3 regions of the Arthrobacter sp. NPDC092385 genome follow, and region 1 is predicted to be linked to each of the others. Evidence: riboswitches for the same ligand, from Rfam matches in the RefSeq annotation. Region 1 holds a riboswitch; each other region holds the start of a gene.
The links. Region 1 has a riboswitch for cyclic di-AMP ahead of ACIQCY_RS12765 (LysM peptidoglycan-binding domain-containing protein). Riboswitches for the same ligand answer to the same signal wherever they lie in the genome.

Region 2: linked by a shared signal. The riboswitch ahead of ACIQCY_RS15670 (LysM peptidoglycan-binding domain-containing protein) and the one ahead of ACIQCY_RS12765 (LysM peptidoglycan-binding domain-containing protein) in region 1 are both predicted to bind cyclic di-AMP.
Region 3: linked by a shared signal. The riboswitch ahead of ACIQCY_RS01215 (M23 family metallopeptidase) and the one ahead of ACIQCY_RS12765 (LysM peptidoglycan-binding domain-containing protein) in region 1 are both predicted to bind cyclic di-AMP.

What each region holds. Positions count from the first base shown of each region.
Region 1 covers NZ_JBIVQL010000009.1:78,173-81,373, reverse strand. The annotation lists gene ACIQCY_RS12775 (glycoside hydrolase family 6 protein) at 1-518, shown strand, start outside; gene ACIQCY_RS12770 (hypothetical protein) at 581-817, shown strand; cyclic di-AMP (ydaO/yuaA leader) riboswitch at 910-1,112, shown strand; gene ACIQCY_RS12765 (LysM peptidoglycan-binding domain-containing protein) at 1,116-2,024, shown strand; gene acs (acetate--CoA ligase) at 2,136-3,201, opposite strand, start outside.
Region 2 covers NZ_JBIVQL010000015.1:23,242-26,442, forward strand. The annotation lists gene ACIQCY_RS15665 (cytochrome c oxidase assembly protein) at 1-636, opposite strand, end outside; gene ACIQCY_RS15670 (LysM peptidoglycan-binding domain-containing protein) at 927-1,838, opposite strand; cyclic di-AMP (ydaO/yuaA leader) riboswitch at 1,841-2,094, opposite strand; gene ACIQCY_RS15675 (heparan-alpha-glucosaminide N-acetyltransferase domain-containing protein) at 2,493-3,201, shown strand, end outside.
Region 3 covers NZ_JBIVQL010000001.1:243,378-246,578, forward strand. The annotation lists gene ACIQCY_RS01210 (siderophore-interacting protein) at 1-938, shown strand, start outside; cyclic di-AMP (ydaO/yuaA leader) riboswitch at 1,100-1,318, shown strand; gene ACIQCY_RS01215 (M23 family metallopeptidase) at 1,322-2,569, shown strand; gene ACIQCY_RS01220 (diacylglycerol/lipid kinase family protein) at 2,619-3,201, opposite strand, start outside.

The sequences.
Region 1 (3,201 bases):
AACGCCAGGTGAAGTTCGGCAGCTGGGTGTCCCAGTGCATCTACTACGCCACCGAGATCAACCCGGGGGCCTACGGTTCCTGTGGCAGCCAGTACTATCCGGCGTCGCCCACCGACTTCTCCACCTGGGGACTGACTGACGCCTGGTACGCGAAGAACGTGGCGGGCGCGGCGAACGCGCCGTCGAACGACGAGCTTGCACACTTCGTCATCGATACGAGCCGCAACGGCAAGGGCCCCTGGGTCCCCACGGCCGCCTACCCGGACCCTCAGGTCTGGTGCAACCCGCCGGGCCGCGGACTGGGCCACCTGCCCACGTCCGATACCGGCAACCCGCTGGCCGATGCCTTCCTGTGGATCAAGGTGCCTGGTGAGTCCGACGGCGAATGCAGCCGCGGACTGACGGACAACGGTGGAGTGGATCCCGAGTGGGGCCGGGTAGACCCGGCTGCCGGAGCCTGGTTCCCGGAGCAGGCCATCGACCTGATCAGGAACGCCGGCGCGCCCGTCCGGCCGTAGCAGAGCGGGGTGTGTGCGGTCCGATCGGGCCGTGCACACCCGTCTGCACCTAGGCTGATGGAATGGAAACCTGGAAGTCGGCGCAGCGCGTGCAGGAGCGAAGGCTCTGGCACACGCTTTTCTGCGTCGGCGTCGTCCTGACCGTCACCCTGGCAGCGAGCATCGTCCTGGTCGCCGAAAGCGGGGCGCCTGCCATCCGCGCCTGGTTCTACGTCCAGCAGTCCGTGCTGCTCCTCCTCGGCGCGGGTGGGACAGCCCTCGCCTTCCGCCGCTGGCGCTCCTTCCGCGGGCGCGGGTAGGGTACGCGCCGTTACGCGAATGTGACAAACCGGCGGAGCGCTGGTTATCGTCTTCGAGTGCCTCCGTCCATGTGGGGCGCTCCCGGACGGATTGCCGAGCCCTGCCGCCGATCGGGACACGTTCGCAAACACGAAGGCAGGGACGGGGGAACCACAGTTCCAGTGGACGTGCAGGACCACCTGCCATCGTCCTTGGGGTTAAGCCGCACCGCATCGCCTACCCGCTGATGCTCGCGGCCGGGTGACTCCCATCCGAACCCGACAGCTCACCCCGCAGGCATGGGAGAGGTATAGAACCATGTCACGAAAGATTTCCCCGGCGCGCCACCGCGCCGTCATCGACGGCAACCTCGCGCTGCAGGGACTGTCCCGCGCCGCGAAGACCCACGCCACCACCGTGGGCCGCCCCCTTGCCATCGTCGCCGTCACGTCGGGCCTCGCGCTCAGCGCCGTCGGCACCGCCCACGCCGGCTCGTACACCGAGCAGGGCACGACGGCGGCCCCCGCCCCCGTCGCAGCTCCTGCCGTGGCAGCCGCACCCGCCGCACCGGTTGCGGCTCCCGCAGTCGCGGCTGGGGCAACCCACACCGTCGTCGCGGGTGACACCCTCGGTGGCATCTCCGCTCGCTACGGGGCGGACCTGACCGCCGTCCTGGCAGCGAACGGGCTCTCCCTCGCCTCGATCATCTTCCCGGGCGACAGCATCGCCATCCCCACCGGCGGTGCGGCTCCGGCGCAGGCGGTATCGGTATCGGTGCCCGTGGCTGTCACGCCGGCCGCGCCGGTCCAGCAGGCAGCGGCCGTCGCCCCGGCGCCGGCTGTGTCCGCCGCTCCTGAGTCGGGCGTCTACCTCGCCTCGGCGGCCATCACCCCGGTGGCCTCCTCCAGCGGAGTGGCCGGCACCCTCGTCGCGTCCGCACAGGCCCAGCTCGCAGCCGGATCGATCCAGGACTGCACCGTGCTGGTCGAGAAGGCGCTGCGCGCTGCCGGCATCTCCGTGGGTGACCTCGGTCCGTCGCAGTTCTTCCAGTTCGGCGCCACGGTGGCAACCCCCGCACCGGGCGACCTCGTCATCACCGGTGGCCACGTGGCCATCTACGTCGGCGGCGGCCAGGTCATCAGCAGCGGCATGAACGGGTCGAACCTCACCATGCAGCACCCTCTCTCGGACCTCGCGGGAGCATCCTTCGTTCGGGTGGCAGGCTAGCACCGGAACGGACCACACACGGGAAGCGGCAGGTGCTTGGACGGGGCACCTGCCGCTTCCTTCTCCGTTAACCGGCTTATCAGCCGACCGGTTCCTCACCCGACCGCCTCTTCAGCGCCGTCCGGCCAGGACGTCCTGGATGCCGGGGATGCACCCCTCGTTCTGCAGGGACGTGGTGTCCCCGAGCGCGGAGCCCTCGTAGAGCTGCGTCAGCAGGCGCCGCATGATCTTGCCGGACCGCGTCTTGGGTACATCGGGTACGACGACGACGGCGGAGGGCCGCGCGATCGGCCCGATGGCCTTCGCGACGTGGGCGCGCAGCGTGGCCGGGACGTCCGCCGTCGGATCCGCGCCCGCGGCGAGCACGACGAAGGCAGCGATGGCGTGACCCGTCAGCGGATCGGCGATCGGGCAGGCTCCTGCCTCGGTCACGAGCGGGTGCGCGACGAGCGCCGACTCGATCTCGATGGTGGAGAGGCGGTGGCCGGAGACGTTGATGACGTCGTCGACGCGGCCCAGGATCCAGGTGTCGCCGTCGTCGTCGTAGCGCGCGCCGTCGCCTGCGAGGAACCAGCCCTCGGCGGCGAACTTCCGCCAGTAGGAGTCCAGGTAGCGCTGCGGGTCGCCCCAGACCGTGCGTGCCATGGCCGGTCCGTGGCGGTCCACGACGATCAGCCCCTGCACGCCGGGAGGAACCGGGCGGCCCTCCTCGTCGACGATCCGGGTGCTGACGCCGGGGAGTGGCCGGGCGGCGCACCCCGGTTTGAAGTCGGAGTCGGTGGGGCTGGGGGAGAGGACTGTCGCGCCGGTCTCGGATTGCCACCAGGTGTCGACGACGGGGACCTCGTCGCGGCCGAGGTTCCTCCGGAACCAGCGCCACGCCTCGGGATTGACCGCTTCGCCGACCGTGCCGAGCACGCGGATGCTCGAGAGGTCGTACTCGGACGGGACACCGTCCGGGAACCAGCCCATGAGCGAGCGCACCAGGGTCGGGGCCGTGTAGTAGCTCGTGACGCCGTAACGCTCGATGATCTCGAAGTGGCGGCCCGGGTGCGGAGTGTTCGGGGTGCCCTCGAAGAGAACCTGCGTGGCACCGTTGGACAGCGGGCCGTACAGCTCGTAGGTGTGCGCGGTGACCCAGGCGAGGTCCGCGGTGCACCAGTGGACGTCGCGGTCC
Region 2 (3,201 bases), on a different contig from region 1:
GAACCGGCCGAAGTGGGACTGCTTCACCGGCAGTGGGTCCGTCGAGAGCACGGGGACGGTGAAGAGCACCCCGGAAATCAGGAACAGCAGTTCCAGGGTGATGTGCCCGTACCAGGACGGCAGCATCGCGTCGGCGATACCGCTGAGGTAGACACCATAGAAGCTGACCAGGAACACCGGGATCATGAACGCCGGATGGAGAACAATCCGGGCGGACCTCGAGCGCAGTCCTGCGTGGGCGAGCCGGAGGATCGGGCGCCCGAGTCCACGGTGAGGGGTTGCCCGTAGCAATAGGGTGCCGGGCCTGCCTAGGACCAGAAGCGGGGGAACGGCCATCATGAGAGTCAGCTGCTGGAACATGAACACCGAGAACATGCGCAGCCCATAGCCCTCGACTCCTGCCCCCATCGTGATCATGATGATGATGCAGCCCGCCAGGAAGATTGCTGTCCGCCATACCGGCCAGGACCGCCCCATCGACCACAGACGGATGGCGCCGGCTAGGTACAACAGGCCAAGCACCAAGGCGATGGCAGGGATCAGCGGGATGGGTTGCAGTGTCGGCGCCAGGTAGGTCGCCCATGTCGGTGGGGCTTCGGGTATCCAGACCGGTCCACTAACCCACGGGTCATTCACTGATGTCCAACCATCCCAACGTCACGGTCTCACCTGCGATTTAGCGTATCGAGCCCGGAGCACCACATACGGCACTCAATGCCATCCTGCCCAGAAACGGAAGCAGAAGCATAAGCATAACGAGCGGTACCAGCAGTTCGTGCCGAACCTTCACCCTGACCGTCATCCAAGCAGGTAGCGACGGGAGCGCAATAAAGAGCCGAGCGCGCAATGAAATAGCGGCAAGCACCCCCGTCCAGGGCACTTGCCGCTATCTCAGCTTATGTCGACCACGTCACCGGAAGGTGGGGTTAGCCGCTCACCCGCACGAAAGAGGAACCGGCGAGGTCGGACAGGGGGTGCTCTATGGTGGCGTTGATGCCGTTCATGCCGCTGCTGATGACCTTGCCGCCGCCGACGTAGATGGCGACGTGGCCCGGCCGGATTACGAGGTCACCGGGTGCCGGGGTGGCAACGACAGTTCCGAACTGGAAGAACTGCATCGGGCCGAGGTCTCCGACATTCTTGCCGATCGAGCGCAGAGCCCGCTCGACAAGAACGGTGCAGTCCTGGGTTGAACCGATCTGTGCGTACGCCGAGGCGACCAGGGCGGCACCGACACCACTGGCGGCGACGGTGGGCTGCGCCGGAGCGGGCGTGATCGGGGCGATGGAGGCCGAGGTCAGGGAAAATCCTGCACGCGCCGCCGCGGGAGCAGGCGCTGCGGCAGGTGCACTGTAGAAGACCTGGTTGGCAGGTGCGGCAGCCGGAACCGTGGCGGCACTGACGGCAACACTGGCAGCGGCGCCGCCGGAGAGCTTGATCTGCTGGCCGGGGTAGATGACCGAGGCGTAGGATAGTCCGTTGCTTGCCAGCAGTGCGTCGAGGTTCACGCCGTGCTTGGCGGCGATAGCGCCCATCGTGTCACCGGAGGCAACCGTGTACACGCCGGCAGCAGATGCTGCAGGAACCTGAGCGGGTGCAGGAGCAACGGTGGCTGCGGGAGCCTGTACAGCAACAGCGCTGGAGGTGTCCTGCGTATAGGTTCCGGCCTGAGCAGCGGGGGCTCCAACAGCGAAAACAAGGCCGCCGGTAGCAGCTGCAATGATGGCCGGCTTGCCCAGCGCCACAGCGCCGGTCTTCGCGGAGTACGACAGGCCTTCAAGGGCGATCGAGTGGGTGACGACCGCGCGGTGGCGCGCAGGAATGGATGAACGTGACATGGTGATTGCCTCTCCCATGCCTGCGGGGTGAGCTGTCGGGTTCGGATGGGAGTCACCCGGCCGTCGTTCAAGCCTGCGCATTCCTGCAGTCGCGGACGCTACTTCAGGTCGTGCCTAGGTTGTCGGATCGACTTAACCCCGAGGGTCATCGCACTGACGTGCTATGACCCGGTGGAAACGTGGTTCCCCCGTCCCTGCCAAATGGGTTGTACGAACGGGTCCCGGGAGCAGCGGCAGGGCTCGGCATTCTGCGCGGGAGAGTGATCTCGACGGGTGCCGGGATCACCTGAGGAGAATACCCCAGGGCGGTATCAATAGTCACGTTCAGGTAACGCAACTCGGCGTGTTGCGGCAACACGCCGTTAGAAGGGCCGCGAAAGAGGCCCTGCGGAACTGCCAACCGCGCTGTTCGCCCGCACGCCCTCACCGCTGATTCCGACCTACATGCGAAACCTAACTCGCCCGAGCACCAGCTTGGGTTGAGTATGTCGACTCGACCCGGGACCACCAGAACGGTCTGATTGAGGACCCGACTATCGTTTGCTTTGATGACCACATAGGTGTCGTCCCGGCGGTCTCCGTTGTTCATGAAGCGCTCTGAGTGGCTTCCCGAAGGGTCAATGGTGGCGCGGGACACTGTGAGACTATCTGGAAGTGCATACGAAGCTTTTCCCAGGGCGATTGACCGGAATCGATGCAGCTCGCGGAATTGCTCTTTTTGGCATGATGAGCACCCACATTTTTCCGCTCTACTCATCAAGTACCAGCAATGCAACGTGGATAGCGCTCTTTTTTTCCGGCAGGGCATCAGGTCTTTTCGCCGTTGTTGCGGGAATCGGGCTCGCCTTCCTGACGGGTGGAAGCTCGCCGCACCGAGATGGGGCCCTCGCTGCAGATCGTAGGGGCATCGTCATCCGCGCGCTCATCATCGCTCTGACTGGGTTGGTACTCGGCGGAGTGGAGACGAACATTGCGATCATCTTGTTCCACTACGGCATCCTGTTTCTCGTCGCCCTGCCCTTCACAGGTCTGCCGTTCAAGGCTTTGGCTGCATGGGCTGTTGCTTGGACACTGCTGTCACCGGCTGCCGCGTACCTTCTGCGGCCACTGGTGAGGGAGAATGTAGACCCGTCCTCGTTGGGTGCGAACCCGACCTTTGAACACTTTTTCGAACCCCGGACACTTTTTGCCGACGTCTTCCTCACGGGTTACTACCCCGTCCTGCAATGGCTAAGTTTCGTCCTGATCGGTATGGCTATCGGCCGCCTCAACCTCCGACGCCTCGGCGTCCAGCTAGGACTGCTTGGTGCAGGACTCGCAACGGCCATCATGGCAAAGCTGATCAGTGCCGAGCTGCTCGGAC
Region 3 (3,201 bases), on a different contig from region 1:
GCATCACTTTCGGCGGCACCTGCCTGGCGGCGTTCGGCGTGGCGGGGGACACCCTCGATCTCCGGATCAAGATCGTCATCCCCGCGGCGGGGCGCGAGTGCCCCGACATCGCAGGGATGATGAGGCGCGGCGACTCGGCGAACTGGTACCAGCTGTGGCTCGGCATGGAGGCGGAGGAGCGCGGCTCCATGCGCACCTACACCGTGCGTGAGTCCCGCTGCGGCGGGCCGCAGCCGGAGATCGACGTCGACTTCGTCATGCACCTCGACGCCGACGGGCGCGGAGGGCCCGCGTCGGAGTGGGCGGCAGCGGCCCGGCCCGGCGACCGTGTCTGCGTGATCGGCCCCAACTCCGCCGCGGCCCAGTGCGCGACGGCGGGTGCCTACGGCGGGATCGAATGGAGCCCGGGACTCGCGCAGCACGTGCTGCTGGCCGGCGACGAGACGGCCGTGCCGGCCATCAGCGCGATCCTCGAGGCCCTGCCCGCGGACATCGGCGGCCATGCCTTCCTCGAGGTGCCGGGCGAGCAGGACATCCAGGACATCCGGACGCGGTCGTCCGTCGCCGTCACCTGGCTGGTGCGCGGGCGGCGGGGCCACGGCGAGCTCCTCGAGTCGGCCGTCCGCGACGCCGTCCGGGTTCCGGGCTGGGTGTCGCTCTCGGGCCCGGAGCCGGTTGCGGGGGGACGCGAGCCCGAGGACGTGGACATCGACGGATCCATCCTCTGGGAGACACCGCAGCGCCTCGAGGCGGCGATCGTGAGATCGACGGTCAATCCCGGGCGCCTCCCGGGCAGCCAGCCCTTCTACGCGTGGATCGCGGGCGAGGCAGCCGTGGTGCGTGGACTGCGTCGCTACCTCGTACGGGACGTCGGGGTGGACAGGAAGCAGGTTGCGTTCATGGGCTATTGGCGCAAGGGGCGCGCAGAGCTCTCCTGAAGCACCGGCGGCGGCCGAAACTCAGGTTTTCCCGCGTCTTTCCGCAGGATTCCGATGCCGGACCGCAGTGTCGCACGAATCATCCACAGGCTGGATAACGGAATTGTAACTACGCGTGTCCTCGCCTACTGTTTGACCAGTCAAAGCTGGTCCATGTGATCCAGGTCCGCACGCCTAACCCTGCCAGCGGACCGCCTGAACAACCTGTGGCAGGGGTGGAGGATCCACATTCCGGCGGCTCGTGCCGCCTCGGGGTGAAGCCCTCAGCACGGCGCGCCTCGGATGCGGTCCTGCCGCCGTCCGAGCCCGCGCCGAGGGGGCCGAGTTCACTCTTGCTCGAATCCGACAGCTGACTTCGTGGGCGTCCTGAGAGAGGTATGCAGTTGACCCAGACGGTCCTGTCCGGGCGCCGTCGCGCGTCCGACGAGCGCGCGCACCACCAGTCGGCCCTCCGCCGCTCCGCCCACGCCCCGCTTCCGAGCCGTCGCTCGCTCCGCGTCCAGTCGCATCCCGCCGACCCGGCGGCTCCGGCCGTTCCTGCGACTGCCGCCACGGCATCCCCGGCCGCTCCCGGTGCACCCGCGGTGCACGGCTCCGCCGTCCGGCTCCCTGCGCCGGTAGCCGCCCTGCCGGTGGCCGTCCTGACGGCGCCCGTCCTGCCCGCCTCGCCCTTCGTGGTTCCTGCTCCCGGCGTGCCTGCTCCTGCAGCACACGGGCTCGACGCCGCGCCGGACCGGACCCGCCGTGAACTTCGCGAGCGGGAGAGGGCCGGGCGCGACGCGGCGGCCACCGCTGCGCTGACGCCCGAGGCCACCGCGCCCACGCCGGCAGCCCCCGTACCCGACCTCCCCACCCGGCGGAGCGCCCGCGCGTCGGACCTGGACACGCGGCCGCAGACCCGGTCCGCACGGCGCGCAGCCCGCCACTCCTCGACGCTCCTCCGCGCAGCCGCAGGGCCGACGCCGCTGGCACGGTTGCGTGACAACGCGGCCACCGCGGGTATCGTGCTCGCCTCGGCGGGCCTCCTCATGGGGGCCGTCGCGCCATCGGCCGCCACCACGCCCGCCGGCGCCGACGGTGTCGCCCTCGCCTCCGGGATCGCGCCGGCCGTCACCGCGCCGGCGGAGGCCACGGTCATCTTCGCCCTCGAGAGCGCAGGTCCGGCCGCCGAGGGGATCGCGCCGAGCATCGCCGACGCGCGGGCGCTCTCGGCCTCGCTGACACCCGCCGCGAAGGAGCGCAAGGCCTTCGGTGCTCCTGTGGACAACCCGGTGGTCGCCTCGACCTTCGGGTACCGCGTGAACCCCCTGGGCGGCTACGGGTCCGAACTCCACACCGGCCAGGACTACGCCAGCGCGTGCGGCACCCCAATCAGGGCGGCCGACGCGGGAACCGTCGTCGACTCCGGCTGGCACGCGTACGGCGGAGGCCAGCGCATCGTGATCGACCACGGTGACGGCTTGAAGACCACCTACAACCACATGAGCGCTCTCGGGGTCGTGGTCGGGGCCACGGTGAACCGTGGCGACGTCATCGGCGCGGTTGGCAGCACGGGCAACTCCACCGGCTGCCACCTGCACTTCGAGGTCCTGGTCGATGACGAGAAGGTGGACCCGCAGCCCTGGCTGTGACTACCCGGCGGTGAGCATGTCCCGGTTCGGGAGGTGCCGCCTCCTTCCGCTACGGCAGGGGCTCGCTGACGACGGCGGGGTCCTTGTAGCCCAGCGGCATCCGGAGCCGGAGCGAGTCGGGCTTCATCTCGAAGGCCATGTGCGTCGCCTTGCCCAGCGGGTCGCCGTCGAGCTGCACCTCGAGCGGCTCGCGCAGGGTGACCTCCGCCGTGCGGCACTGGAAGTACTCGAGGGAGGGGTCCTTGCCCTTGCCCTTGCCGCGTGTGAACAGCTTGCCCGCAACGGCGAGCCAGCCGAGCCTGCCCTTGGGGGCGACGGTCATGAGGTCCATCAGGCCGTCGTCGATCTTCGCGCCGGGAAAGATCTCGAGGCCGCCCATGATCTTCCCGCAGTTCCCGCCCATCACGCTGCGGAGACGGCGCTCGAAGGGCCTGCCGCCGTCCACGGAGATGGTGGTCCGGGCCGGCCTGCCCGGGAGGTTCCTGATCCCGGCGTCGACATAGGCGAGCCAGCCCACCTTGTCCTTCAGCTCGTCACGCGTGTCGGACATGATGGCGGCGTCGTAGCCGATACCGGCCATGACGAGGAAGACGTGGGCGTCCTGCGCCCGGTCCACCGTCACGTGCACGACG